DNA from 3 places in the Pseudomonas sp. R5-89-07 genome. Region 1 is predicted to be linked to each of the others. Evidence: riboswitches for the same ligand, from Rfam matches in the RefSeq annotation. Region 1 holds a riboswitch; each other region holds the start of a gene.

What was found. Region 1 has a riboswitch for cobalamin ahead of cobW (cobalamin biosynthesis protein CobW). Riboswitches for the same ligand answer to the same signal wherever they lie in the genome.
Positions count from the first base shown of each region.
Region 2: linked by a shared signal. The riboswitch ahead of cobO (cob(I)yrinic acid a,c-diamide adenosyltransferase) and the one ahead of cobW (cobalamin biosynthesis protein CobW) in region 1 are both predicted to bind cobalamin.
Region 3: linked by a shared signal. The riboswitch ahead of C4J94_RS18025 (ABC transporter substrate-binding protein) and the one ahead of cobW (cobalamin biosynthesis protein CobW) in region 1 are both predicted to bind cobalamin.

Region 1 is NZ_CP027727.1:2,729,045-2,736,703, forward strand. It holds gene C4J94_RS12435 (M10 family metallopeptidase C-terminal domain-containing protein) at 1-1,164, shown strand, start outside; cobalamin riboswitch at 1,211-1,411, shown strand; gene cobW (cobalamin biosynthesis protein CobW) at 1,504-2,565, shown strand; gene cobN (cobaltochelatase subunit CobN) at 2,569-6,330, shown strand; gene C4J94_RS12450 (ATP-binding protein) at 6,330-7,328, shown strand; gene C4J94_RS12455 (VWA domain-containing protein) at 7,382-7,659, shown strand, end outside.
Region 2 is NZ_CP027727.1:4,252,007-4,262,456, reverse strand. It holds gene hda (DnaA regulatory inactivator Hda) at 178-882, shown strand; gene C4J94_RS19385 (C40 family peptidase) at 1,095-1,724, shown strand; gene C4J94_RS19380 (C40 family peptidase) at 1,869-2,408, shown strand; gene C4J94_RS19375 (sorbosone dehydrogenase family protein) at 2,543-3,856, opposite strand; cobalamin riboswitch at 3,956-4,191, shown strand; gene cobO (cob(I)yrinic acid a,c-diamide adenosyltransferase) at 4,270-4,881, shown strand; gene C4J94_RS19365 (cobyrinate a,c-diamide synthase) at 4,878-6,260, shown strand; gene bluB (5,6-dimethylbenzimidazole synthase) at 6,257-6,907, shown strand; gene cbiB (adenosylcobinamide-phosphate synthase CbiB) at 6,904-7,812, shown strand; gene cobD (threonine-phosphate decarboxylase CobD) at 7,805-8,794, shown strand; gene C4J94_RS19345 (cobyric acid synthase) at 8,791-10,242, shown strand; gene cobU (bifunctional adenosylcobinamide kinase/adenosylcobinamide-phosphate guanylyltransferase) at 10,383-10,450, shown strand, end outside.
Region 3 is NZ_CP027727.1:3,937,764-3,948,213, reverse strand. It holds gene C4J94_RS18035 (ABC transporter ATP-binding protein) at 1-376, opposite strand, end outside; gene C4J94_RS18030 (iron ABC transporter permease) at 373-1,377, opposite strand; gene C4J94_RS18025 (ABC transporter substrate-binding protein) at 1,374-2,384, opposite strand; cobalamin riboswitch at 2,499-2,693, opposite strand; gene C4J94_RS18020 (DNA/RNA non-specific endonuclease) at 2,731-3,660, opposite strand; gene C4J94_RS18015 (M4 family metallopeptidase) at 3,795-4,856, shown strand; gene C4J94_RS18010 (protealysin inhibitor emfourin) at 4,885-5,187, shown strand; gene C4J94_RS18005 (aldehyde dehydrogenase family protein) at 5,273-6,664, opposite strand; gene C4J94_RS18000 (LysR family transcriptional regulator) at 6,770-7,642, shown strand; gene C4J94_RS17995 (hypothetical protein) at 7,688-7,897, opposite strand; gene C4J94_RS17990 (amino acid aminotransferase) at 7,997-9,193, opposite strand; gene uvrB (excinuclease ABC subunit UvrB) at 9,536-10,450, shown strand, end outside.

The sequences.
Region 1 (7,659 bases):
TATACGTTTAATGAAATCGCAAGAAATGAAAGCAAGTTCAATGAAACACAAAAAGACCAGGCACGCCGCTCAATGCAGGCTTGGGCGGATGTTGCGAGGGTCACTTTCGAAGAGGAGGCCGTTGAGTCCGAAGGCCGGTTACGGTTTGTCAATGACAAGACGCCGGCAGTCGCGGATGGGCTGTTCTCACATCGTCAAGGGCGGGTACGTGTAAACCCTAGCTATGCGGATAACCGCGTGCCGACGGTCAACGGCTTCGGTCGGCACACGCTCACTCACGAGATCGGGCACACCCTGGGGGCCGCACATACAGGTGATTATGATACGACTCGTGGGCCTGTCACCTACCCCGAGCATGCCACTTATGCACAAGACAGTCGGGCTTATTCGGTCATGAGCTATTTTGACGAGAGCCATACTCATCAGGACTTCAAGGGGCAATATGCCTCCTCGCCATTGATGGCCGATATCGCCTGGTCTCAGCGGGTCTATGGCGCCAACCACCAGACCCGTAACACCGACACCACCTACGGGTTCAATTCCAATACCCAGCGAGACGATCTGTCCTTGAATTCGTCTCGCGACGGCGCCGTATTCTGCGTCTGGGATGGTGGCGGCAACGATACGTTGGACTTCTCCGGATATCATCAAAACCAGGTGATCAACCTGCGCGCCGGATCCTTTTCCGACGTCGGAGGGCTGAAGGGCAACGTTTCCATCGCCAACGGCGTCACCCTGGAAAATGCCATCGGTGGTTCAGGCCATGACGTACTGATCGGAAATGACGCCGACAACCGCCTCAAAGGCGGCGCCGGTGCGGACCACATGCGAGGTGGCGCGGGCAGCGATACGTTCGTATATGACGATGCCGCTGACGCGACGTTATACGCCCCGGACCAACTGATGGATTTTGTCAGTGGCCAGGACAAAATCGATATTTCCCCGTTGCTGCGCAAACATGACATCCGCTCGCTGATATTCATCAACCAGTTCACTGGGCGCGCAGGCGAGGTGGGCGTGGGCTACGACCCGCAAAAGGACGAGTCATGGGTAGTACTCGACCTGACCGGCAATGGCGAGATTGATTTTTTCCTCGAAAGCCGCGGGCCGATAGGCTTTGGCGACATAATTGGCGATGTGCCTGTCAGCTATCACTTCACGTGACGCCTTCATCCCAGGGATGGGACATTGACCGCCGGCCATGCACTGCGTAGCCTTGCTCGCTCGAGGTTCTTCGGCCCAGGTCGAAGCTAAGAAGGGAACGCGGTTCAAGCCGCGGCTGCCCCCGCAACTGTGAAGGGTTCAACTGACTGCCACGCCACTGCCGATACGGCGGGAAGGCGCAGCCAGCGCCGGTCGCAAGACCCGCAAGCCCCAAGCCAGGAGACCTGCCTCGCAAACGTTTTTTCAATTCAACCGGGCGGGGTGATCCGGTGACGAAACCTGCTGCTGCGCGCCGTCGCAGGGCCTATCGTCCCGTATGCCCGCCCCAAAGGGCATCCGATGAAAACACTGGCCAAACTCCCTGTCACCATCGTTACCGGTTTCCTCGGCTCGGGCAAAACCACGTTGCTGCGCCATATGCTCGACAACGCCCAGGGCCGTCGCATTGCGGTGATCGTCAATGAATTCGGCGAGCTGGGCATCGACGGTGAAATCCTCAAGCAGTGCTCCATCGGCTGTACCGAAGAAGAAGCCAATGGTCGCGTGTATGAGTTGGCCAACGGCTGCCTGTGCTGCACCGTGCAGGAAGAGTTTTTCCCGGTGATGCGCGAACTGGTGGCCCGCCGTGGCGACCTTGACCACATCCTCATCGAAACCTCGGGCCTGGCCCTGCCCAAGCCGCTGGTCCAGGCCTTTCAATGGCCGGAAATCCGCAATGCTTGCACCGTCGACGCGGTGATTACCGTGGTCGACAGCCCGGCCGTGGCCGCCGGCACCTTCGCCGCGTTCCCGGACCAGGTCGACGCCCAGCGCAAGCTCGACCCGAACCTGGACCATGAATCGCCGCTGCACGAGCTGTTCGCCGACCAACTGGCCAGCGCCGACCTGGTGATCCTCAACAAGGCGGACCTGATCAGCGCCGAAGACCTGGCCCGCGTGCGCCTGGAAGTGGCCGAGGAGTTGCCGCCCGCGGTGAAAGTCATCGAAGCCAGCAGCGGCCGTGTGCCACTGGATGTGCTGATCGGTTTGGGCGCCGGCTCCGAGGAGCATATCGACGCCCGCCACAGCCATCACGATCACCACCACGACGGGGAGGACGATCACGACCACGACGCGTTCGACTCCATCTCCATCGACCTGCCTCAAGCCGACGAAGCCCTGCTGCTCGACGCCCTGACGCAACTGGTGGTGCAGCACGGCATCCTGCGTATCAAAGGCTTCGCCGCCATTGCGGGCAAACCGATGCGCCTGCTGATCCAGGGCGTGGGCACGCGTTTCGACAAGCATTTCGACCGCGCCTGGGGCGCCGATGAGGCTCGCACCACGCGCCTGGTGCTGATCGGCCAGGCGCTTGACGCGGCAGGCCTTGAAGCGCAGCTGCGCGCCGCCCTCAGCGCCTGATTCATGCACCTGCTCAGGACCCAGCCCGGCGGCTTCGTCGCGGACGACAACATCGCCGACCTTGGACAAACCCCGGCCGAGCTGGTGGTCCTGTGCAGCGGTGACTCCAGCCTGGCGCTGCTTGCCGAGGCCGCGCGGCAGTTGCCCGAGGATTACCCCAGTTTTCGCCTGGCCAACCCGATGCAAGTGCAGAACCATGCTTCAGTCGACCTGTACGTCGACGAGGTGCTGCGCCATGCCAAGGTAATCCTGATTTCGCTGCATGGCGGCATCGGCTACTGGCGCTACGGCATCGAGCGCCTGCAGGCATTGGCCGAGCGTGGCGTGACGCTCATCCTCGTGCCTGGGGATGATCGCCCGGACCCGGAACTCAGCGGCTTGAGCACCGTGGCGGCGCCCGAGCGTGACCGGCTGTGGCAGTTCCTGCGCCAAGGTGGCCTGGGTAATGCGCTGGATTTCTATCGCTGCCTGGCCAGCGGCTATCTGGGGCGCGACTATGCCTGGGCTGAGCCGCAAAGTCTGCCGCGCACCTCGATCTATCACCCGCATACCGCCAACGCCCATCTTGCAGATTGGCAGGCCGATTGGCGCGCCGATTGCCCGGTGGCGGCAGTGCTGTTCTACCGCTCGCATTTGCAGGCGGCCAATACCGGGTTTATCGACGTATTCTGCCAGCGCTTGCAGGCGGCCGGCCTCAACCCGTTGCCGATAGCGGTGGCCAGTTTGAAGGAGCCAGGCTGCCTGACGGTGGTCGAGGACCTGTTGGATCAAGTGCAGGCAGCGGTGATCCTCAACACCACCGGCTTTGCCCAGTCCAGCCCCGAAGCGCCGCATCTGCGCCCGTTTCGCCGCAACATCCCGGTGATCCAGGCGATCTGCGCCCAAGACAACCAGCCCGGCTGGGAGGCCAGCGCACAAGGCCTGGGCCCCCGCGACCTGGCGATGCACATTGCCTTGCCGGAACTGGACGGGCGCATCATCAGCCGGCCGATCAGCTTCAAGGACCTGGCCTGGCGCAGTGAGCGCAGCCAGTCGGACGTAGTGTGCTACCGCGCCGTGCCCGAGCGCATGGATTTTGTCGCCGAACTGGCGCGCCGCTGGGTCGAGCTGGCGCGGGTGCCGAATGCGCACAAACGCGTTGGCTTGATCCTGGCCAATTACCCCACCCGCGATGGCCGTATCGGCAATGGCGTGGGCCTGGACACGCCGGCGGCGGCGCTGAATATCCTGCGCGCGTTGCAGGCTGAAGGGTATCCCGTGCCCGCCACCTTGCCGGACAGCGGCACGGCCTTGATCCACGCATTGCTGGGCGGCGTCACCAATGACCTGGACAGCCTCGACCAGCGCCCCTGCCATCAGAGCCTGGGCCTGGACGACTATCACGCCATCTTCCAGCGCCTGCCTGAAACCAATCGCCAGGCGGTGCTCGAGCGTTGGGGCACGCCGCAGCAGGACCCCATGTGCCGCGACGGCCGCCTGATGATCGCCGGCCTGCGCCTGGGCGAGACCTTCATCGGTATCCAGCCTGCGCGCGGCTATCAGGTCGACCCGAGTGCGGTGTATCACGACCCCGACCTGGTGCCGCCCCATGGCTATCTGGCGTTCTACTTCTGGCTGCGGCATACCTACGGCGCCCATGCGCTGATCCACGTGGGCAAGCACGGCAACCTCGAATGGCTGCCGGGCAAGGGCGTGGGCCTGTCGGAAAACTGCTGGCCGGATGCGCTGCTCGGGCCGCTGCCGAATATCTACCCCTTTATCGTCAACGACCCGGGCGAGGGCGCCCAGGCCAAGCGTCGCACCCAGGCGGTGATCATCGACCACTTGATGCCGCCCCTGACCCGCGCCGAAACCTATGGCCCGCTGCGCAACCTGGAGCTGCTGGCCGACGAATACTACGAAGCGCAATTGCTCGACCCGCGCCGCGCGCTCGAACTGCAGAAAGACATTCTCAAACTGGTGCGCGAAACGCAGATCGACCAGGAGCTTGAGCTGGACGGCGATGCCGATGCCGACATCTGGTTGCCGCGCCTGGACACTTACCTGTGTGACCTGAAGGAATCCCAAATCCGCGACGGCCTGCACATTTTTGGCGAGTCGCCGGCGGGGCGCTTGCGTATCGACACCTTGCTGGCCTTGCTGCGCATCCCCCGTGGCGATGGCCGTGGCGCGCAATCGAGCCTGTTGCGGGTATTGGCCAAGGCGTTCGAGCTGGGTTTCGACCCCCTGGACTGCGCGCTCGCCGAACCGTGGACCGGGCGTCGGCCCGAAGTGTTGCGCAACCTCGATGCGCAGTCGTGGCGCACCGCCGGGGACACCCGCGAGCGCCTGGAGCTCTACGCGGCGCGTTTGATCGAGCAGGCCCTGGAAGGGCCGCTGGAACAGTTGGAAGAACCCGGCTGGGAGGACGTGAAGGCCGTGGTCGAAAGCCTGCGCATGGTCGTGGCGCCGCGTCTGGATGCCTGCGGCCCGGCCGAAATGCACGGCCTGCTGGATGCCTTGAGCGGGCGCTTTGTGCCGGCCGGCCCCAGCGGTGCGCCGAGTCGCGGTCGCCTGGATGTGCTGCCCACGGGGCGCAACTTTTTCACGGTGGACGTGCGTAACCTGCCCACCACCACCGCCTGGCGCATCGGTTTCCAGTCGGCCAACCTGATACTTGAGCGGCATCTGCAGGACCACGGCGACCACTTGCGCCAGTTGGGCCTATCGGTGTGGGGCACGGCCACCATGCGCACCGGGGGCGACGATATCGCCCAGGCCATGGCGCTGATGGGCGTGCGCCCGGTGTGGGCCACGGGCAGCCAGCGCGTGGATGACTTCGAGATTCTGCCGATCAGCCTGCTGGATCGTCCACGCGTAGACGTAACCTTGCGCGTGTCCGGCTTCTTCCGCGATGCGTTCGCCAACCTGATCCGCCTGTTCGATGCGGCGGTGCAGGCAGTGGCGGCGTTGGACGAGCCGGATGACATGAACCCGCTGGCCGCCAAGGTGCGCAGTGAGCGCGAAGCGTTGTGCGCATCGGGCCTGGACGAAGAGGCCGCGGCGAAACAAGCCGGTTGGCGTATTTTCGGGGCCAAGCCGGGAGCCTATGGCGCGGGCGTGCAGGGTGCGATTGACGGTCGCCTGTGGCAAAGCCGCGAGGACCTGGCCGAGGTCTATCTGAACTGGGGCGGCTACGCCTATGGCGGCGCTGATGAAGGCACCGCTGCCCGCGAGCAGTTCGCCCAGCGGCTGAGCCAGGTGCAGGCGGTGCTGCAGAACCAGGACAACCGCGAACACGATGTGCTCGACTCCAATGATTACTACCAATTCCAGGGCGGCATGCTCGCCGCCGTGGAAACCCTGAGCGGCGCCAAGGCCGCCAGTTACCATGGCGATCACAGCCAGCCGGACCTGCCGAAAATCCGCACCTTGAAGGAAGAGCTCAATCGGGTGATCCGTTCCCGTGCGGCCAACCCGAAGTGGATCGAAGGCGTGAAGCGTCACGGCTACAAAGGCGCGTTTGAGATGGCCGCGACCGTGGACAACCTGTTCGCTTTCGATGCCACCACCGCGCTGATCGATGATCACCAGTACGCTTTGCTCGCCGACGCCTACCTGCTCGACCCGGACACCCGCGCCTTTGTGCAGCAGCACAACCCCGATGCCCTGCGCGACATGACCGAGCGCATGCTCGAAGCCCAGCAGCGCGGCATGTGGCAAGAGCCGGGTGCCTACCGCGAAGCGTTGGAAAACCTGTTGCTGGATATAGAAGAAGACAGCTGATGACCGATATTCCTCATTTCCCGCTGGCCGCTGTGGTCGGTGCCGACGAGCTGAAACTGGCGCTGTGCCTGACCGCAATCGATCCCAGAATCGGCGGCGTATTGATCGAAGGGCCGCGTGGCATGGCCAAGTCGACCCTGGCCCGTGGCCTGGCGGACCTGCTCGCCAGTGGGCAGTTCGTCACCTTGCCCCTGGGCGCTACCGAGGAGCGATTGGTCGGCACCCTGGACCTGGACGCCGCGCTCGGCGAGGGCCGCGCGCAGTTTTCCCCTGGCGTGCTGGCCAAGGCCGATGGCGGCGTGTTGTATGTTGATGAAGTCAATCTGCTGCCCGACCATCTGGTCGATTTGTTGCTGGACGTGGCCGCCAGCGGCACCAACCTGATCGAGCGTGACGGCATCTCCCATCGGCATTCGGCGCGGTTTGTGCTGATCGGCACGATGAACCCGGAGGAGGGTGAGTTGCGTCCGCAGTTGCTCGACCGCTTTGGGTTCAACGTGGCGCTGAGCGGGCAGACGTTGCCGACCGAGCGCGGGCAGATCATCCGCCGTCGCCTGGACTTCGACACAAACCCCGCCGCTTTTTGCCAGCAGTGGGCCGAGCCCCAAGCGGCGTTGCGCGAACGCTGCACCCAGGCCCGTGCGCGGCTGGGCAGTATCGAGTTGGATGACGCCGCCTTGGCGCAGATCACCCAGCGTTGCTTTGCCGCAGGCGTGGACGGCATGCGCGCCGACCTGGTGTGGCTGCGCGGCGCCAGGGCCCATGCGGCCTGGCGCGGTGCCAGCGCCATCGCCGAGGAAGATATCGACGCGGTCGCCGAATTTGCCCTGCGTCACCGCCGCCAGGAGCAGCCCCCTGCGACCAGCGCGCCCGATCAGGGGCAGGCGCCCAAACCCTCGGATACCTCGCCCGGCCAGGGCCAATGGGGCGATATGCCGGCACCGGCGCTGCCCACCGGTGCTCGTCGCGATGTGCCTGCCTGGCCAAAAAAGCCCTAGGCATTCGCCCCCGACCTGACGCGGGGGCGGATGCTCGGCCCCAGGCGGGGCGCTTGGACAGCGGCAGGCAAGGCAAGGCGCGCAGTGCGCAATCGGGCCAGATCAACTGGCCGGGCACCTTGCTCGGTGGCAGGCCGCAGCGCCGTGAGGATTTGCTGTGGCACCTGCGCAGCCGGTCGGCCCATGAACTGTGGCTGGTGATCGTCGACGCCTCGGCTTCCACTCGGAAGCACCAGGCGTTGAGCGATGCCAAGGGCCTGCTGGCGCAGTTGTTTGATGACGCGTATCGGCAGCGGGCGCGCATGGCGTTGTTGACCGCAAGCGGGCAGTC
Region 2 (10,450 bases), 1.5 Mb from region 1:
CGGGTTTGTTGTTTATGGCGGCGGGTGCGTCAAACAATTTACGTAAAACCAGCAAGTTAACGCAAACCTTTGATTTTGCTTGTGGTCTGCTGCATTGTGCGCCCGGCGCCACGAGTATAGACTTTGCAAACTTTACACAGAGGCCACTCACGGTTCGATGGGAGCCGTTCAGTCAGCATGAAACCGATTCAGCTGCCCCTAGGTGTGCGTCTGCGTGACGACGCTACCTTTATCAATTACTACCCAGGCGCCAATGCCGCTGCACTCGGCTATGTCGAGCGCCTCTGCGAAGCCGACGCCGGGTGGACTGAAAGCCTGATCTATCTGTGGGGCAAACATGGCGTAGGGCGTACCCACTTGCTGCAGGCCGCGTGCCTGCGCTTCGAGCAAATGGGCGAGCCGGCGGTCTACCTGCCCCTGGCTGAGCTGATGGACCACGGTGTCGGCATCTTCGACAACCTCGAACAGTACGAACTGGTGTGTCTGGATGATCTGCAGGCCATTGCCGGCAAGGCGGATTGGGAAGAGGCACTGTTTCATCTGTTCAACCGCCTGCGCGACAGTGGTCGGCGCCTGTTGATCGCCGCGTCGACGTCGCCGCGCGAGCTGCCGGTAAAGCTGGCCGACCTCAAGTCGCGCCTGACGCTGGCGCTGATCTTCCAGATGCGCCCGTTGTCCGACGAAGACAAATTACGCGCCCTGCAACTGCGCGCCTCGCGTCGCGGCCTGCACCTGACCGACGAAGTCGGCCACTTCATCCTCACCCGGGGCACGCGCAGCATGAGCGCACTGTTCGATTTGCTCGAACAGCTCGATCAGGCCTCGTTGCAGGCCCAGCGCAAGCTCACCATTCCCTTCCTCAAGGAAACCCTCGGCTGGTAGCCAGCCCTTGTATTTCAAGGCCTCGGCAAATTCCAGGCGCCAGAAAACCTGCGTTTTGACCGTTTTGGCCACGCAAAAGGCGCGTATCAGGGATTAAGGGCTTAGATGGCATAGTCCAAACGAGAAGTCACAAAGAACTCGATTGAATTTGCAAATCGATGTGATAGAGGGCATAGTCTCGCCTTCTTTACACATCAGCCACGGTCGTGCCCATGCTAAATCGCTTCGCACCCCTCGTGCCTCTCGCACTCGTTACCCTGTTGTTTGGTTGCGCCTCCCACCCTCAGCAGGTGGCAGAACAGCAAAAACCACAGGTTCAAAATCAGGCTAAATTCGTCGCTGCACAGTCTGCTTCTGTTTATGAAGAAGAGCTGGCAACCGAAAAAGAATTGGCCGATTTCTCCGGCAGCAAGCCTTATCAGCTGCCTGTTCTGGCCGACAGCATTCTCGAACGCGGCATGTCCCTGATCGGTACCCGTTACCGTTTCGGCGGTACTTCCGAAGCCGGTTTCGACTGCAGCGGTTTTATCGGCTACCTGTTTCGTGAAGAAGCTGGCATGAATCTGCCGCGCTCCACCCGCGAAATGATCAACGTGAAAGCACCGTTGGTCGCGCGCAACAACCTCAAGCCCGGTGATCTGCTTTTCTTTAGTACGGCCGGTCGCGGTCGTGTCAGCCACGCCGGTATCTACCTGGGCGATAACCAGTTTATCCACTCCAGCAGCCGTCGCAGTGGTGGTGTGCGGGTCGATAATCTGGGCGACAGCTACTGGAGCAAAACCTTCATCGAAGCCAAGCGCGCACTCGCCATGGCCCCGTCGACGGTTACCGCCAGTAAGTAAAGTTAAAGTGATACTTGAAGTTTGACGTGTAAGCGCTAGAATCCCTGGATATTGTTGTAATCCGTTCGCGCGAGCTTTGCTTGCGCGTTCTGGTTTTCAGCGTTCGGCAGCGAAAGCCGCATCCAGATCAGGATTGTTCTGCCCATGTCGACCTCGGCCCGCCTCATTCTGCTTGTTTGCGCCGCGCTCCTCAGCGCCTGCGCAAGCCGTCCACCGCCGCCCGCGCCCGTCGCAGCCAAGCCTAAGCCGGTGTTCAATTATTCCACCCAGAATTTCTCGCCCGCCGCCGAAGACGTACTGTTCCGCGCGCTGGGCCTGGTGGGCACGCCTTATCGTTGGGGCGGCAATACACCGGACTCTGGGTTTGATTGCAGCGGCCTGATTGGCTTTGTCTACCGCGATGCGGCGGGTATCTCCTTGCCACGTACCACCCGCGAGCTGATCGTGATGCGCGCCCAGGACGTGAGCGAACAAAACCTGCAAACCGGTGACCTGTTGTTCTTTGCCACCGGTGGCGGTTCGCAGGTCAGCCACGCGGGCATCTACGTGGGCGAAGGCCGTTTTGTGCACGCTCCGCAGACCGGCGGTACGGTGAAGCTGGATACCCTGTCAAAGGCGTATTGGCAGAATGCCTACCTGAGCGCCAAGCGGGTGTTGCCGGCAAACCTGGCGCGAAATCCCTGAACAAAACACCAAACCAAATGTGGGAGGGGGCTTGCCCCCGATGGCGGTGTATCAGTCACTATCTCCAGTGGCCGACACACTGCTATCGGGGGCAAGCCCCCTCCCACATTGCTTTGTGGTGTGCATGAGAGGGTCTACTTGGCAGCAGACACCCGCCACACCTTATTCCCCACATCATCAGCCACCAGCAAAGCGCCTTGCTGATCGATCACCACGCCCACCGGCCGGCCCATGGCGTTCTCATCCTTGTCGAGGAACCCGGTCAGCACATCCACAGGCAGACCTTTAGGCTGTCCACCCTCGAACGGCACGAAGATCACTTTGTAGCCACTGTGCGGCTTGCGATTCCACGAACCATGCTGACCGATGAACGCGCCGTTGCTGAACTGCGCCGGGAGTTTGTTGCCCTGGGCGAATGTCAGCCCCAGTGAGGCGGTATGAGGGCCCACCGCATAATCCGGCGCAATGGCCTTGGCGACCAGCTCCGCGTTCTGCGGGTTGACGCGCACATCCACATGTTGCCCGTAGTAGCTGAAAGGCCAGCCGTAGAATGCGCCATCCTTGACCGAGGTGATGTAGTCCGGCACCAGGTCGCTGCCAATTTCATCGCGCTCGTTTACCGCCGTCCACAATTTGCCGCTCTGCGGTTCCCACGCCATGCCATTGGGGTTGCGCAGGCCAGAGGCGAAAATACGATGCTGGCCCGTGGCGCGGTCGACTTCCCAGATCGCCGCCCGGCCTTCTTCGGCTTTAAGGCCGTTCTCGCCGACGTTGCTGTTGGAGCCGACGCTGACATACAGCTTGCTGCCATCGCGGCTGGCGATCACGTTTTTGGTCCAGTGATGGTTGAGGCTGCCACCTGGTAAATCGACGACCTTGGTGCCTGCCACCTTGATCGCGGTTTCGCCAGGCTGGTAAGGGAAGCGCAGCAGCTTGTCCGAATCCGCCACGTACAGGTCGTTGCCGACCAGGGCCATGCCGAACGGCGAGTTGAGGTTTTCCAGGAACACCGTGCGCGTTTCGGCGACGCCGTCGTGGTCGGCGTCGCGCAGCAGGGTGATGCGGTTCGGGCTCGGCACACCGGCCCCCGCGCGGCCCATGACCTTCTCCATCACCCAGCCGCGCACGCCCTTGCTGTCATCCGGCTTGGGCGGTGCGTTGGTCTCGGCCACCAGGATATCGCCGTTGGGCAATACATAGAGCCAGCGCGGATGGTCCAGACCCTCGGCGAACGCAGCCACTTGGGTGCCGCCAGCGGCCGTTGGCCTGGCGCCGTCCGGCCAGCCGACCGCCGGTGCGATATTCACGGTGGGGATCAGCGTCTTGTTCGGTTCCGGCAGCGTGGGCGAGGGCCCGGTGCCGTCGACCACCTGCAGGGTCGAGCTTTCTCCGCAGGCGGCGAGCGTGCCGGCCAGCATGATCAGTAGGGCGAGTCTGGTTTTGTGCATGGTGTTCTCCTGAATACCTGTAAGGGTAGAGAAGCACATCACCTTGATGGTTCAAGTACAGGGCCAGCTTTAATTGACGCTCCACCCCCAACCCACTAACCTTCGCGGCTTGTTCCAGGTGCTCTGTGGCGTATGCGTCAACAGAGTGAAACAGGGAAGCCGGTGAGTGAGCGCACTTGTACACAGTGCCGCCGCAATTCCGGCGCTGCCCCCGCAACGGTAAATGAGTCAAGACGCTGCCTTCTGCCACTGTATCCACACGATATGGGAAGGCGCAGCGCCGGCCTTAGCGCCACTCATGAGCCCGGAGACCGGCCTGAAACATTCAACAGCATCACGGTGGGCGATGCTTGGCTGTCTGTTTTTCTTTTTTCCTGCCCGCCGTTTTTGTCCAGCCCCAACGGAGAGCTGCCATGACCGATACCCCCGACCGCGACGAGCGCCACCTGGCGCGCATGCTGCGCAAAAAAGCCGTGATTGACGAACGCATCGCCAATTCGCCCAATGAGTGCGGTTTGCTGCTGGTGCTGACCGGCAATGGCAAGGGCAAAAGCAGCTCGGCCTTCGGCATGTTGGCCAGGGCCATGGGGCATGGCATGCAGTGCGGCGTGGTGCAGTTCATCAAGGGCCGCCACAGTACGGGGGAAGAGTTGTTTTTCCGACGTTTCCCCGAGCAGGTTCGCTTCCACGTGATGGGCGAAGGCTTCACCTGGGAAACCCAGGATCGCCAGCGCGATATCGCCGCCGCCGAAGCGGCCTGGGCGGTATCCCGGGCGATGCTCAATGACCCTGCCATTGGCCTGGTGGTGCTGGACGAATTGAACATCGCCCTCAAGCACGGCTACCTCGATCTGGACCAGGTGCTCAGTGACCTGCAAGCGCGGCCGCCGATGCAGCACGTGGTGGTCACCGGCCGTGGCGCCAAGCCCGAGCTGATCGAAATGGGCGATACCGTCACTGAAATGGGCATGCTCAAGCACGCGTTCCAGGCCGGTATCAAGGCTCAGAAAGGCGTCGAACTTTGAATCAGCCCCGTCATTGCCCGGCCGTATTGATCGCCGCACCGGCGTCCGGCCAGGGCAAAACCACCGTCACCGCCGCGTTGGCGCGCCTGCACCGTAACCTGGGGCGCAAGGTGCGCGTATTCAAATGCGGGCCGGACTTCCTCGACCCGATGATTCACGAACGCGCCAGCGGTGCGCCGGTGTATCAATTGGACATGTGGATGGTCGGCGAGCAGGAAAGTCGACGTTTGTTGTGGGAAGCGGCGGGGGAGGCCGACCTGATTCTGATCGAGGGCGTGATGGGCCTGTTCGACGGCACGCCGTCCAGCGCCGACCTGGCGCGCCACTTCGGTGTGCCGGTGCTGGGGGTGATCGACGGCACGGCCATGGCGCAAACCTTTGGCGCGCTCGCGCTGGGGCTGGCGCGCTACCAGCCGGACTTGCCATTCGCCGGCGTGCTCGCCAACCGTGTCGGTACCTTGCGCCACGCGCAGTTGCTCGAAGGCAGCCTGACCGAAGGCTTGCGCTGGTACGGCGCGCTTTCGCGTGAAACCGGCATCGAATTGCCCAGCCGTCACTTGGGCCTGGTGCAGGCCAGCGAACTGAATGACCTCGACGTGCGTCTGGACGCCGCCGCCGAGGCGTTGGGCAGCAGTTGCGAAGTTGCCTTGCCGCCGCCGGTGACGTTTGCCGCGCCGCAAGTGATCGTCGCCGAGCCGTTGCTCGCCGGGGTACGCATTGCTGTGGCCCGTGACGAAGCCTTTGCATTCACCTACGGTGCCAGTCTTGACCTGTTGCGCGCGATGGGTGCCGAGTTGAGTTTCTTTTCGCCGATCCATGACGGCGCATTGCCTGAAGCCGACAGCCTCTATTTGCCTGGCGGTTACCCGGAGCTGCATCACCTGGCGCTGTCGGAAAACACACCGATGCTCGACGCCATCCGCGCTCACCATGCGGCCGGCAAGCCCTTGCTCGCCGAATGTGGCGGCATGCTGTATCTGCTGGACTCGCTCACTGATGTCGACGGCAACCGCGCCGAACTGCTGGGCCTGTTGCAGGGCGATGCGGTGATGCAAAAGAAACTGGCGGCGCTGGCGCTGCAAAGTGTTGAGCTGCCCGAGGGTACGTTGCGCGGGCATACCTACCACCATTCCCTCACCAGCACCGAATGCCAGCCGATCGCCCGTGGCCTGAGCCCCAATGGCGGACGCGGCGCCGAGGCGGTTTATCGGCAAGGGCGAATGACCGCTTCCTACGTGCACTTTTACTTTCCGTCCAGTCCGGTTGCGGTAGCTGCACTGTTTGCGCCGGGCCCCGACACCGTCATCGGGGGCAAGCCCCCTCCCACCCTTGGAATGCATTCCCCTGTGGGAGGGGGCTTGCCCCCGATGACGCCATGACCGACAACGCCTTCCCCCAGGCCGACCGCGACGCCGTCTACCGCGCCATCGCCGAACGCCGCGACATGCGCCACTTCAGCGGCGGCACCGTCGCGCCTGAATTATTGCAGCGCCTGCTCCAGGCCGCCCACCAGGCGCCCAGTGTCGGCTTGATGCAGCCGTGGCGCTTTATCCGCATCAGTGACCGCCAGTTAAGGGGCCAGATTCAACAACTGGTGGAGCAAGAGCGCATTCGCACTGCCCAAGCCCTGGGCGAACGCTCCGATGAGTTCATGAAGCTCAAGGTCGAAGGCATCCACGACTGCGCCGAAGTGCTGGTGGCAGCCCTGATGGACGACCGCGAGCGGCATATCTTCGGTCGTCGCACCTTGCCGGAAATGGACATGGCTTCCTTGTCCTGTGCGATCCAGAACCTGTGGCTGGCAGCCCGCGTCGAGGGGTTGGGCATGGGCTGGGTCTCATTGTTCGAGCCCCAGGCCCTGGCCGACCTGCTGGGGTTGCCGGCCGGCGCCAAGCCCCTGGCGGTGCTGTGCCTGGGGCCGGTCGCCGAGTTCTATCCGGCACCGATGTTGCAGCTTGAAGGCTGGACCGAACCTCGGCCATTGAGCGACATGCTGTATGAAAACCTGTGGGGAGTGAGTCAATGAGTGTGGCCTTGCTGTGTGTCGCCGCAGTCGCGCTGGATGCGCTGCTGGGCGAACCCAGGCGCTGGCATCCGCTGGTGGCGTTCGGCAATTTTGCCGGGCGCATCGAGCAGCGTTTCAATACCGGCGGCCGTGGCTGGCGCAGCCATGGCGTGACCGCGTGGTTTATCGCGGTGGTGCCGCTGACCCTGCTGGCGACCGCATTGTCCTGGGCCCCTTACATCGGCTGGGTGCTGGAGATCCTGGCGTTGTACTGCGCCTTGGGCATGCGCAGCCTGGGAGAGCATGTGATCCCGGTCGCCCAAGCCTTGCGCAGTGATGATCTGGACGAAGCGCGCAAGCGCGTGAGTTATCTGGTCAGCCGCCAGACCAGCGAGCTGGACCGCACCGAAGTGGCCCGCGCCGCCACCGAGTCAGTGCTGGAAAACGGCAGCGACGCCGTGTTCGCCGCGTTGTTCTGGTTCGTGGTCGCTGGCGTGCCGGGGGTGGTGCTCTATCGCCTGAGCAACACCCTTGACGCCATGTGGGGCTATCGCAACGAGCGCTTTGAACGCTTCGGCTGGGCGGCGGCGAAGATCGACGATGGGCTCAATTATATTCCTGCGCGCCTGGTGGCTTTGACCTACGCGTTGCTGGGCAAGACGCGCCTGGCGCTCAAATGCTGGCGCAGCCAGGGCCCGACCTGGGACAGCCCCAACGCTGGCCCGGTAATGGCCGCTGGCGCCGGTGCGTTGGGCGTCGAACTGGGCGGCGCGGCGATTTATCACGGCGAGCTGCACCAGCGTCCACCGCTGGGCGAAGGTCCGCCGGCCGACGCTGACGCCATCGACCGAGGCTGGCAACTGGTGCAACGCGGCGTCTGGCTGTGGCTGCTGATCCTGTGCGCGGGGGCGCAATTTTATGCTTGAACACGGTGGACGCTTGCGCAAGGCGGCAATTGAATACGGGATCGCCGAAGCCGATTGGCTGGATTTGTCCAGTGGCCTGGCGCCCTGGCCATGGCCGATCCCTGAGATTCCCTTGCGCGCCTGGGCCCGCTTGCCCGAAGCCGATGATGGCCTGGAAAAAGCGGCCGCCGACTACTATGGCGCCGCTCAGGTGTTGCCGGTGCCAGGTTCTCAGTCCGCCATCCAGTTACTGCCGCGGCTGCGCCGTTCCGGCAAGGTCGGGGTGCTGTCGCCGTGCTACGCCGAACACGCCGAAGCCTGGCGTCGCGCCGGTTATGTGGTGCGCGAAGTACAGGAGCAGGAAGTCGACTTCTTTCTCGACGGCCTCGACGTGCTGGTGGTGGTCAACCCCAACAACCCCACCGGCTTGAGCCTGGCCCCGGAGCGCCTGCTTGACTGGCACGCGCGGCTGGCCCAGCGTGGCGGCTGGCTTGTGGTGGACGAAGCCTTCATGGACGTCACCCCGCACCTGAGCCTGGCCAGCCACACTCATCAGATCGGCTTGATCGTGTTGCGCTCGTTCGGCAAGTTCTTCGGCCTGGCCGGCGTGCGCCTGGGCTTTGTGCTGGCCGAACGCAAGCTGCTCAAATTGCTCGCCGACCAGGTCGGGCCATGGGCGGTCAGCGGGCCGACACGGGTAATCGGCCAGCAATGCCTGCGCGATAGCGCCGGGCACACCCGCCAGCGCACGCGGTGCATCGAGGCCGGCCAGCGCCTGTTCGACCTGCTTGAGCGCCAGGGCTTTCAACCCCAGGGTGGCTGCGCCTTGTTCCAATGGTTGATCACGCCGCACGCCCAACGCCTGCATGAATTCATGGCCCAGCGCGGCATATTGCTGCGCCTGTTCGTGCATGACAGCAGCGTGCGTTTCGGGCTGCCCGACAGCGAGGCCGACTGGCAGCGTCTGGAAACGGCGCTGGCCGCTTACAAGGAAGCCACATGAGTACGCTGATGGTGCAGGGCACCACCTCCGACGCCGGCAAAAGCACGCTGGTAACCGCGCTGTGTCGCTGGCTGGTGCGCCAGGGCGTCGCGGTGGCGCCGTTCAAGCCGCAGAACATGGCGCTCAACAGCGCGGTCACCGCCGAAGGCGGCGAGATCGGCCGGGCCCAGGCGGTGCAGGCACAGGCCGCCAACCTGGCGCCGCACACCGACATGAATCCGGTGTTGCTCAAGCCCAACAGTGACACCGGCTCTCAGGTGATCATCCATGGCCGCGCCGTGACCAGCATGAACGCGGTCGCCTATCACGATTACAAAGCCATCGCCATGCAGGCGGTGCTGGCTTCCCATACGCGTTTGAGCCAGGCCTATGGAGTGGTCATGGTCGAAGGCGCGGGCTCGCCGGCCGAAATCAACCTGCGCGCCAACGACATCGCCAATATGGGTTTTGCCGAAGCGGTGGACTGCCCGGTGCTGTTGATCGCCGATATCAATCGCGGCGGGGTGTTCGCCCATCTGGTGGGCACGCTGGAATTGTTGTCCCCCAGCGAACAGGCGCGGGTGCAGGGTTTTATCATCAACCGTTTTCGCGGCGATATTGCGCTGCTGCAACCGGGGCTGGACTGGTTGCAAGCGCGCACCGGCAAGCCGGTGGTGGGCGTATTGCCCTATGTGATGGACCTGCACCTGGAGGCCGAAGACGGCATCGACCAGCGTCAGATCGACAAGGCCGCCCAGGTGCTCAAGGTGGTGGTGCCGGTGCTGCCGCGCATCAGCAATCACACGGATTTCGACCCGCTGCGCCTGCACCCGCAGGTGGATCTGCAGTTCGTCGGGCCGGGTCAGCCGATTCCTGCCGCCGACCTGATCATCCTGCCGGGCTCGAAAAGCGTGCGCAGTGATCTGTCCTACCTGCGCGCCAATGGCTGGGATAGCGCCGTGGCGCGGCATTTGCGCTATGGCGGCAAAGTGTTGGGAATTTGTGGCGGCTTGCAGATGCTCGGTGAGCAGGTGCATGACCCGCTCGGGCTGGAAGGACCTGTCGGCTCCAGCGACGGCTTGGGGTTGCTGGCATTCAGTACGACGCTCGAGCAAGAGAAGCAGTTGCGTAATGTGCGCGGGCGCTTGTTGCTGGAGGATGCCGAGGTCAGCGGGTATGAGATTCATGCGGGGGTGACAACCGGCCAAGCGCTGTCGAAGGCTGCCGTGCTGCTCGATGATGGGCGCAGTGATGGGGCGCAGAGTGCCGACGGGCAGATCCTGGGCACCTACCTGCACGGGCTGTTCGAAACACCGGCAGCGTGCAGTGCCTTGCTGCGCTGGGCGGGTTTGCAGGATGTGCAGGAGGTCGATTATCACGCCCTGCGTGAGCGCGATATCGAGCGCCTGGCGGACCTGGTGGAAAACCATCTGGACACGGACTTGTTGCGTCGTTTGTGCGGGATCTGACGGCCTGTAAACGATACAAATGTGGGAGGGGGATTGCCCCCGATGACGGCGTATCAGCCGATGCATCAATGTCTGAAGCCCCTCCCACAATGGACGGTCCCAGGCGCACGCTTTCGGCTGAATGAAAAAGGTAGTGGCTCATGCATCAATTGATTCTTGGCGGCGCTCGTTCGGGCAAAAGTCGCCTCGCTGAAAAACTCGCCGGCAA
Region 3 (10,450 bases), 1.2 Mb from region 1:
CGTGCAGGGCCTGGCGTACGATGGCGTCATCTTCGCTCGACCATGGGCTCAGCGCCGACAGCCATGGCGTACGGCCCAGGGCAACGGCATCGAACACGCGGATGGCGTCGTCGGTATCGGCCTGTTGCTCCACCACGGCCATTTGCTGCGCGATAGTGCGGCGGGACAAGTCGCCTAAACGCTGATCGCCCAGGCGTACCTCGCCGTTGGCCGGTGTACGCAACCCCGCGAGCAACTTGAGCAAGGTCGACTTGCCCGACCCATTCGGGCCGACGATGCCCAGGGTTTCACCCGACGCGACCTGCAGGTTAATGTCGCGCAACAGCTGCGCCTCACGCACCCTGAAGCCCAGCCCGCTGCAACTCAATACATTCATCGCGCGTTTCTCCGGCCAATCAGGATCAGCGCAAATACTGGCGCACCCACCAGTGCGGTGACCACGCCCACTGGAATCACCTGGCCTTTGATCAGGGTGCGCGACAGCACATCGGCGGCGATCAGAAACAACGCGCCGCCCAGGGCGCTGGCGGGCAACAAACGCGAGTGCGCGGTGCCGAGTATCAAGCGTGCGGCATGGGGGATCACCAGCCCGACAAACCCGATAGAGCCGACAATCGACACCATCACCGCCGTCACCACCGCCGCGCAGCCCACCAGGACAAACTGCACGCGCCGCACCGGGATGCCGAGGGAGGCCGCCGAATCGGTGCCGAAGGTAAACGCATCCAGTGCACGCCGATGCCACAAACACACCACCAGCCCCGCGAGCGCCACCGGCACCGCCAGCCACACCGATGGCCAACGCACGCCGCTGAGGTTGCCCAACAGCCAGAACATGATGCCGCGCGCCTGTTCGGAGCTGGCGGATTTGGTGATCAGGAACGCGGTGAGCGCATTGAACAGCTGCGAGCCGGCGATGCCGGCGAGGATGATCTGCCCGGTGCCGCTGGACGAGCCGCTGGCCCGCGCCAACAGAATCACCAGCGCGAACGCGGCCATGGCACCGACGAATGCGCCGGCCGACAACGAAATCAAACCGCCGCCCACGCCGATCAACGCAATCAGCACCGCACCGGTCGAAGCGCCGGCGCTGATGCCCAGCAGGTAAGGGTCGGCCAACGGGTTGCGCAGCAATGATTGCAGGATCACCCCACAGGTCGCCAGGCCCGCACCACAGGCGCCGGCGACCAGGGCGCGGGTCAGGCGGTAGTTCCACACCACGCCTTCATCGATGGGGTCGAGTGCGTAGCCGGCCGCCCAGAGTTTGTTGGCGAGCACCTGCAGCACCACCTGCGGCGAGATGGCGGTTTCGCCGATGGCCACACCGGCAAGCAGGGCGACCAACAGCAGCGTGAGGGCGAGCAGGGTCCGTATCATTGCGGCAGGTCGTAGCCGTCGATGGCGGCAGACAGTTGTTCAAGGCCATCGAAGGTGCGCAGGCTGGCCTGCAGCGCCAGGGCATCGAGGATGATGATGCGGTTGTGCTTTACCGCGTCCATGTTGCGGGTCACCGGATCGCTGCGCAGGAAGGCCAGTTTCTTTTCATGGTCGTCGGCGGGATAGCGGCGGCGGTCCATGCGCGCGATCACCAGAAAGGTGGGGTTGGCCTTGGCGATGGTTTCCCAGCCGACGGCAGGCCATTCTTCATCGGACTGCACCACGTTGCGCAGACCGAGGGTTTGCAGCATGAGTTCGGGAACGCCTTTGTGGCCCGCCACGTACGGGTCGCTGGCCATTTCTGCGCTGGAAAACCACACCAGTGCGCTGGCCTGCTTCAAACCTTTGCGCTGCGCGGTGGCAATGGATGTGGCCAGGCGCGCCTTGAGTTGGTCGGTAAGCTGCTGGCCGCGAGCTTGCACGTCGAAGATCTCGGCCAGTTGGCTGAGGCTCTTGTAGATAGTCTCGATACGGAACGCTTCCAGTCGCGTGCCGTCGGCGCCCACCCGATTGTCCTTGGCTTCGCAGTCCGAAGGTAGCAGGTAAGTGGGGATGTTCAGCTCGTGAAACTGTTCGCGGGTGCCCACTACGCCTTGGGGGCCGACCACCCATTCCAGCTCGGCGGCCACCAGTTGCGGGCGCTTGGCGATCACCGCTTCGAAGCTCGGTTCGTTATTGGCCAGGCGCTCGACGTTGTCGTTCTGCGCCTTGTACTGCGGCAAAACATCGTTGAACCACAGCGAGGTGCCGACCACTTTATCGCCTACGCCCAACGCATACAGCATCTCGGTGGCGGCCTGGCCAATGGTCACGCTGCGCGCTGGCGCTTGCTGAAACGTGATGGGGTTGCCGCAGTTTTCCAGCGTCAGCGGGAAGTGGGTAGGCGCCGCTTGGGCCAGGGCACAGCAACCCAGGCCGATGATCAGGGCCGTAATGCGTGGCAGCATGGGGCAATCTCCGTTTGAACCGTAGGTGAAGCAGGGGAGGTACGGTACGGAAAAACACCCACGAGCGCTGCCGGCCGGGCAGGGCAAGGATGGCCTTCCCGGACACCCCGCCGGTTAGTCAGTCACTGGGCCGGCAGGTCTCCTGACTGATGCGTCGTCGCCATGCTCCGGCCTTCCCGGACAATGTCCAGTGGCAGTGGGGAGCAGGCTCGGCACCTACAGTTGCGGGGGCAGTTTCGATTGACGTCGCGGGCGGCGTTTCGAATTCCCTATTAGTCCCGTGGGGGAACCGGCGGCGCTATGGTAGTTGATTCGGCCCTTGAGAGGGAGGTCGAAGTGACACCGGTCACAGGCGGATATCCCCAGGCTCGCGGATCAGCGCTTCGATGCGCGTTCCCGTGGCGCGCTCTTCGTTGCTGAAGCCGTCGTAGTCGGCGAGGTTGCCGAAGTGGATGCCGGTCAACTGTTCGATCTGGATCACGCTGCGCTGGTAGGTCCTGAGCGGGCCGAACACCAGGTCCAGTTGGCCCAGTTCGCGGCTCTGGTCGATCATGTAGGCGCTGGCCGAGGGTTTGCCGTCGTCGCTGAGGTAGGCCACGACTTTCCAGAACGCCTTGGGGATTTTCACGCCACGGTACAGGCGGTCGTCGTCGGCGAACACCGGGCCGGTAAATACGCTGGCGCGGGCTTTCCAGCGCTGGTTGTTGTCGAGAATGTAGTCTTCCAGTTCCAGCCAGGTCTTCTGGTTGAAGCCGCTCATCTGCGGCGAGCAGTTGGTGAAGTGGAACGTGTCGCCATTGGCGGTGTTCGCGTCGTCGCCCCAGTTGGGGTCCTGGCGCCGCACCAGGTGGCCACGGTCGAGGCCATTGCCGGCGTAAAGGTCTTCGCCCACCTGGGCGTCGATGGGCAGGCGACCATCGTAGGCCCAAGTGTCGTTGCTGCGCACGATATCCACGTGTTTTGCGCCGTCGATGTTGACGCCGACACACAGGGCCAGCCGTCGGGAGCGCGACATGCTGATGGAAAAGTGCGTGTAGTCCAGGCGCCCGGGCTGGGCGTCGCTTGCCTGGGCCGGGTCCAGCGTGGGCCAGGGCACCCCGAAGCTGCCGAGAAAATCCTCGGCGTAGCCGCGGCGGTCTTGCAGGTCCTTGGCTGCGGTGACGCGTGGCGCCGTGGCCCTGGCTTCCAGCAGGGAGCGCGTGGGCGTGATCAAGGGCCGAAGGTCAGCCAGCCTTGGGCGGTAGGCCAGGTCGATTTTGACGTTGCGTGTGGGCATTGGGTATTCCTCATGGGTATCGGATAAACACGACTGCAACATGATTTCATGACAATTTGGCCCAGGCGGCAGACTCGGGTCTATCCTGAACTCGTTAACCGGCCGTTCACCACACGCCAAAAAGGAGCCAGCTTATGTGTGTTCGCCAACCGCGTAATCCGATTTTCTGCCTGATCCCGCCGTACATGCTCGACCAGATCGCGCGCCACGGCGATAAAGCGCAACGGGAGGTCGCGCTGCGCACGCGCGCCAAGGACAGCACGTTCCGCTCGTTGCGCATGGTCGCCGTACCCGCCAAAGGCCCGGCGCGCATGGCGCTAGCGGCCGGCGCCGAGAAACAGCGCTCGATCTACAGCGCCGAAAACACCGACAGCCTGCCGGGCAAGCTGATCCGCGGCGAAGGGCAACCGGCCAGCGGTGATGCTGCGGTGGACGAGGCCTATGACGGCCTGGGCGCGACCTTCGACTTTTTCGACCAGGTCTTCGACCGCAATTCCATCGACGATGCCGGCATGGCCCTGGATGCCACCGTGCACTTCGGCCAGGACTACAACAATGCGTTCTGGAATTCGACCCAGATGGTCTTTGGCGATGGCGACCAGCAGCTGTTCAACCGTTTCACCGTAGCGCTCGACGTGATAGGCCATGAACTGGCCCACGGGGTCACCGAGGATGAAGCCAAGCTGATGTACTTCAACCAGTCCGGTGCGTTGAACGAATCGCTGTCGGACGTGTTCGGCTCATTGATCAAGCAATATGCATTGCAGCAGAAAGCTGAAGACGCCGACTGGCTGATCGGCAAGGGGCTGTTTACGAAAAAGATCAAAGGCACCGCGCTGCGCTCGATGAAGGCGCCCGGCACCGCGTTTGACGACAAGTTGCTGGGCAAGGACCCTCAGCCGGGGCACATGGATGACTTTGTGCAGACCTATGACGACAATGGCGGCGTGCATATCAACTCCGGCATTCCCAACCATGCGTTCTATCAAGTCGCCACCCGGATCGGCGGCTTTGCCTGGGAGCGCGCGGGGCGCATCTGGTATGACGCGTTGCGCGATGCCAGGTTGCGGCCGAACTCGGGGTTTCTGCGTTTTGCACGTATCACGTACGATGTTGCCGGGCGTCTGTATGGCGCGAACAAGGATGAGCAGAAGGCCGTGAAGGAAGGTTGGAAAGCGGTGGGTATCAACGTCTGACAATCCGCCAGGGCGGTGAGGAACAGCGATGCGAATCTCGATCAAGGAAAACGGCGGCCCGGCGTTCTTTCCGGGCCTGGCCCAGCCTCGCAGCGTGGAGCTTGATGCACTGCCCGAGCAGGATCAGCAAGAGCTTCGGCAGTTGGTCGAGGAATCGAAGTTTTTCCAGTTGCCGCAAAGTACCCAGCCCTCCGGCAATCCGGGCCAGGTGCATTACACGCTCACCGTGACCGAAGGCGAGCGTGAACACACGGTGTGCGTCCTGGCGCCGGTGAAGCCGCAGGCGTTGGATGGGCTGGTGCAGTGCGTGCGCCGGCATATCCGCTGTTGATACGGCCCTTCAGGGCTGTCTGGATCCAAATGTGGGAGGGGGCAAGCCCTCTCCCACATTTGATGTGTGTTGACGCCAGGGCTGTTTATTTACGGTCGAACCACACCGTCTGCGCATTGCAGAATTCGCGCACGCCGAAGTGCGACAGTTCGCGTCCGAACCCGCTTTTCTTAATGCCACCAAACGCCACCCGAGGGTCGGAGACGCTGAACGCGTTGACGAATATCCCACCGGTTTCCAGTTGGTTGGCGATGTCCCGCGCTTTCGCCGGGTCGGCGGTGAAGATACTGGCGGTCAGGCCGAATTCGCTGTCGTTGGCCAATGCCACCGCATGGTCGGCGTCGCGGGCGGTGATGATGGACGCGACGGGGCCGAACAGTTCCTGTCTGAACGAAGTCATCTGGTCGGTGACGTCTGCCAGTACGGTGGGCTCGTAATAGTTGCCTGCGCCAGCCACTTTGTTGCCGCCCAATAACAGGGTCGCGCCTTCTTCGAGAGTGGCCTGGACCTGGCCGTGCAGCTCATCGCGCAGGTCGAAGCGCGCCATGGGGCCGATGTAGGTGGCAGCCGAGGTCGGGTCGCCCATCACCAGGTTGCGGCTGGCTTCGAGGAACTTGGCGGTAAAGGCTTCGACCACACCGGCTTCGATGATCAAGCGTTTGGCAGCAGCGCAGACTTGGCCGCTGTTCTGGAAGCGGCCGATCAGTGCGGCTTGTACGGCAGCATCGAGGTCGGCGTCGTTGAGCACGATGAACGGATCGGAGCCGCCCAGTTCCAGCACGCATTTCTTCAAGGCTGCACCGGCCTGGGAGCCGATGGCAATGCCGGCGCGCACGCTGCCGGTGAGGGTGACGGCGGCGATGCGTGGGTCGGCGATGGCGCTGGACACGCCCTCGGTGGTGACGTTGATCACCTCGAACAGGCCTTCAGCGAAGCCGGCCTTTTGGAACGCCTGTTGAATCAGATAGGCGCTGCCCATCACGTTCGGCGCATGTTTAAGCACGTAGGTGTTGCCGGCGAGCAGGGTCGGTATGGCGCCGCGCAGCACTTGCCAGACCGGGAAGTTCCACGGCATCACGGCAAGGATCGGGCCCAGCGGGCGGTATTCGATCTGGGCGCTGCCGTTGTCCACCAGCGTCGGCTCCGGCGCGAGCATGGCCGGGCCGTGCTCTGCGTACCACTCGCTGAGCTGGGCGCATTTTTCGATTTCGGCGCGGGCCTGGGCAATCGGTTTGCCCATTTCCAGGGTGATCATCTGTGCCATGGCTTCGGCCTGGTCACGCAGCGCGCTGGCCAGGGCCAACAGCAATTCGGCGCGCTGACCGACGGGTTGGCGGCGCCAGGTGCGGAAGGCAGCGGTGGAGCGGTCGAGCGCGGCATCCAGCTGCGATGGGCTTTCGTACACGTAGCTGGCAACGGTTTCGCCGTTGGCCGGGTTGATCGACAACGCGTGGGTCTGGTGAGAAATAGCGTTCATGGCACCGTCCTGCTGGGATGATTGGAATGGAGCCCAGCGTACGGCGCTGTACCTTTTCTGGAAACTGAATAATATTAAGCAATACATTCACGATTGGAGAATGATTTGGACCTGGTGCAATTGGAAATCTTCAAGGCCGTTGCCGAGCAAGGCAGCATCAGCGCCGCCGCGCAGTTGATTCATCGGGTGCCGTCGAACCTGACCACGCGCATCAAGCAGTTGGAGCAGGATTTGGGCGTGGAGTTGTTCATTCGCGAGAAGAGCCGCCTGCGCCTGTCACCGGCCGGGTGGAATTTCCTCGGCTATGCGCGACGTATTCTCGATCTGGTACAAGAAGCCCGCGCAACGGTGGCGGGGGAGGAGCCCCAGGGCGCGTTTGCCCTTGGTTCGCTGGAAAGTACCGCGGCGGTGCGCATTCCCGCGTTGTTGGCGGCGTATAACCAGAAGCACACCAAGGTCGAGCTGGACCTGAGCACCGGCCCGTCGGGCACGATGATCGAAGGCGTGTTGTCTGGGCGGCTGACGGCGGCCTTTGTCGACGGGCCGGTGCTGCACTCCACTCTGGAAGGCGTGGCGGTATTCGAGGAAGAAATGGTGGTGATCGCACCGCTGCACCATGCGCCGATCACGCGGGGGCGGGAGGTGAATGGCGAGAATATCTATACCTTTCGCTCGAACTGCTCCTACCGGCATCACTTTGAGCGTTGGTTTTCACAGGATGGTGCGATGCCGGGCAAGATCTTCGAGATCGAGTCGTATCACGGCATGCTCGCGTGCGTCAGCGCCGGGGCAGGGCTGGCGTTGATGCCGCGCAGCATGCTGGAAAACATGCCGGGGTTTGCGGCGGTGAGCGTGTGGCCGCTGGCAGACAGCTATCGCGTGCTGAACACTTGGCTGATCTGGCGCAGGGGCACGGTGTCGCAAAGTTTGAACAGCTTCGTAAAACTGCTGGAGGAGCGCGGCTTGGTAGCAGCCTGAATCAATGTGGGAGGGGGCTTGCCCCCTCCCACATTTTGATCTTCATCAGCCGCCAAATTGCAGAGTGCCCATGGCCAGCTTGGCCATGATTGCTGTTGCGCCCAGTTGCACCAGCCACAACGCAAGACCACCGAGGAACACGCCCAGTGCCACTTGCAGCACCAGGCTTTTCTGGCGCTTGGCTTGGGGCGCACGTGGTGCATAGTCGTGCAGTTCGTCGCGATCGGCGCGCAGGTCCAGGTCGTCGTTTCTCATAGGGTTCTCACAGCAAAAGGGCAGTCGGTGTCCAGTCTAGTGGTTCGCCAACAAAAAGGGGGAAGCCATTGGCTTCCCCCTCGTATGACGCCTGCAGGTTTACAGCACCTGAACGATGGCTTTGGTCACTGCACCAATGTTCGACTGGTTCAGCGCCGCCACGCAGATACGCCCGGTATCCAGCGCGTAGATGCCGAACTCGCTGCGCAACCGAGTGACTTGCTCAACGCTCAGGCCGGAGTAGGAAAACATCCCGCGCTGGCGACCGACGAAGCTGAAGTCGTGGCCCGGAGCCGCCTTGGCCAGTTCGGCCACCATCTGCTCGCGCATGCCGCGGATGCGCAGGCGCATTTCGGCCAGTTCCGCTTCCCACTGGGCGCGCAGTTCAGGGTTGTTCAGCACCGCGGCAACGATCGCCGCGCCGTGGGTCGGCGGGTTGGAGTAGTTGGTGCGGATCACACGCTTGACCTGGGACAGGATGCGCGCGCTTTCTTCCTTGGAGTCGCTGACGATGGACAATGCGCCCACGCGTTCGCCATACAGCGAGAACGACTTGGAGAACGAGCTGGACACAAAGAAGGTCAGGCCCGATTCCGCGAACAGGCGCACGGCGGCCGCGTCTTCGTGGATGCCGTCGCCAAAGCCCTGGTAGGCCATGTCGAGGAACGGCACCAGGTTCCTGGCCTTGACCACGTCCAGCACGTTCTGCCAGTCGGCCGGGCTCAGGTCGACGCCGGTCGGGTTATGGCAGCAGGCGTGCAGTACCACGATGGACTGTGGCGGCAGGGCGTTGAGGTCTTCGAGCAGGCCGGCACGGTTGACGTCGTGGGTGGCGGCGTCGTAGTAGCGGTAGTTCTGCACCGGGAAACCGGCGGTTTCGAACAGCGCGCGATGGTTTTCCCAGCTCGGGTCGCTGATGGCGACGACGGCGTTTGGCAGCAGCTGCTTGAGGAAGTCAGCGCCGATTTTCAATGCGCCGGTACCGCCGACGGCTTGCACGGTGACCACGCGACTGGCTTCGAGCAGCGGCGAATCAGCACCGAACAGCAGGGTTTGCACGGCCTTGTCGTAGGCGGCGATCCCGTCAATCGGCAAGTAGCCACGGGCCGCGTGTTGCGCCACGCGAATGGCTTCCGCTTCGGCAACGGCACGCAAGAGTGGAATCTTCCCCCCCTCGTCGCAGTAAACGCCCACGCCAAGGTTGACCTTGGTGGTTCGTGTATCAGCGTTGAATGCTTCGTTGAGGCCCAGGATTGGATCGCGTGGTGCCATTTCGACAGCGGAGAACAGGCTCATTTTTGCGGCAGCTCTATGGGGGAAGGGAGGGACGTGTCGCGCTCCAGCCGGTTGCACTAGAGCGGTGCACAAACGGGGAGCTAGTATAGAGGCCATGACGGCTGAGGGCGACAGCCGAAATGGCTTTTCGGCCAAGTTTTTCGGTTTATTTGCCGACCGTTAGTCTTATTGCAATATTGACCCGGACGGCAGGTAGGACGATTGCCTTGAAACCGGTCACATTCGTCACCACTACTACGGCTATCATGGTTTTTTCCTGCAGCCTGCGATGACTTTTCGCGGGTTGCTGAGCTATTTCGTCCCTGGCGGTGTTGAGTCTGGGGTGACCACACGAGGTACGTTATGTCGGATTTCCAGCTCGTCACCCGTTTCGAACCCGCCGGCGATCAACCGGAAGCCATTCGCCAGATGGTCGAAGGCATCGAGGCTGGCCTCGCGCATCAAACGTTGCTTGGGGTGACCGGTTCAGGCAAGACGTTCAGCATCGCCAACGTGATCGCGCAGGTGCAGCGCCCAACCCTGGTGCTGGCGCCGAACAAAACCCTGGCCGCGCAGTTGTATGGCGAGTTCAAGGCGTTCTTCCCGAACAACGCGGTGGAATATTTCGTTTCCTACTACGACTACTATCAGCCGGAAGCCTACGTGCCGTCCTCCGATACGTTTATCGAGAAGGATGCGTCGATCAACGACCACATCGAGCAAATGCGGCTGTCGGCGACCAAGGCCCTGCTGGAACGCAAGGATGCGATCATCGTCACCACGGTGTCGTGCATTTACGGCCTGGGCAGCCCCGAAACCTATTTGAAAATGGTGCTGCACGTCGACCGTGGCGACAAACTCGACCAGCGCGAACTGCTGCGCCGCCTGACGAGCCTGCAGTACACCCGCAACGATATGGACTTTGCCCGCGCCACGTTCCGCGTGCGCGGCGATGTGATCGACATCTACCCGGCCGAATCCGACCTTGAGGCGATCCGCATCGAGTTGTTCGACGACGAAGTCGAAAGCCTGTCGGCCTTCGACCCGTTGACCGGCGAGGTGATCCGCAAACTGCCGCGCTTCACCTTCTACCCGAAAAGCCACTATGTGACCCCACGTGAAACCCTGATGGGGGCCATCGAGGGCATCAAGGTCGAGTTGGCCGAGCGCCTGGAGTATCTGCGCGCCAATAACAAGCTGGTGGAGGCCCAGCGCCTGGAGCAGCGCACCCGCTTCGACCTGGAGATGATCCTGGAGCTGGGTTACTGCAACGGCATC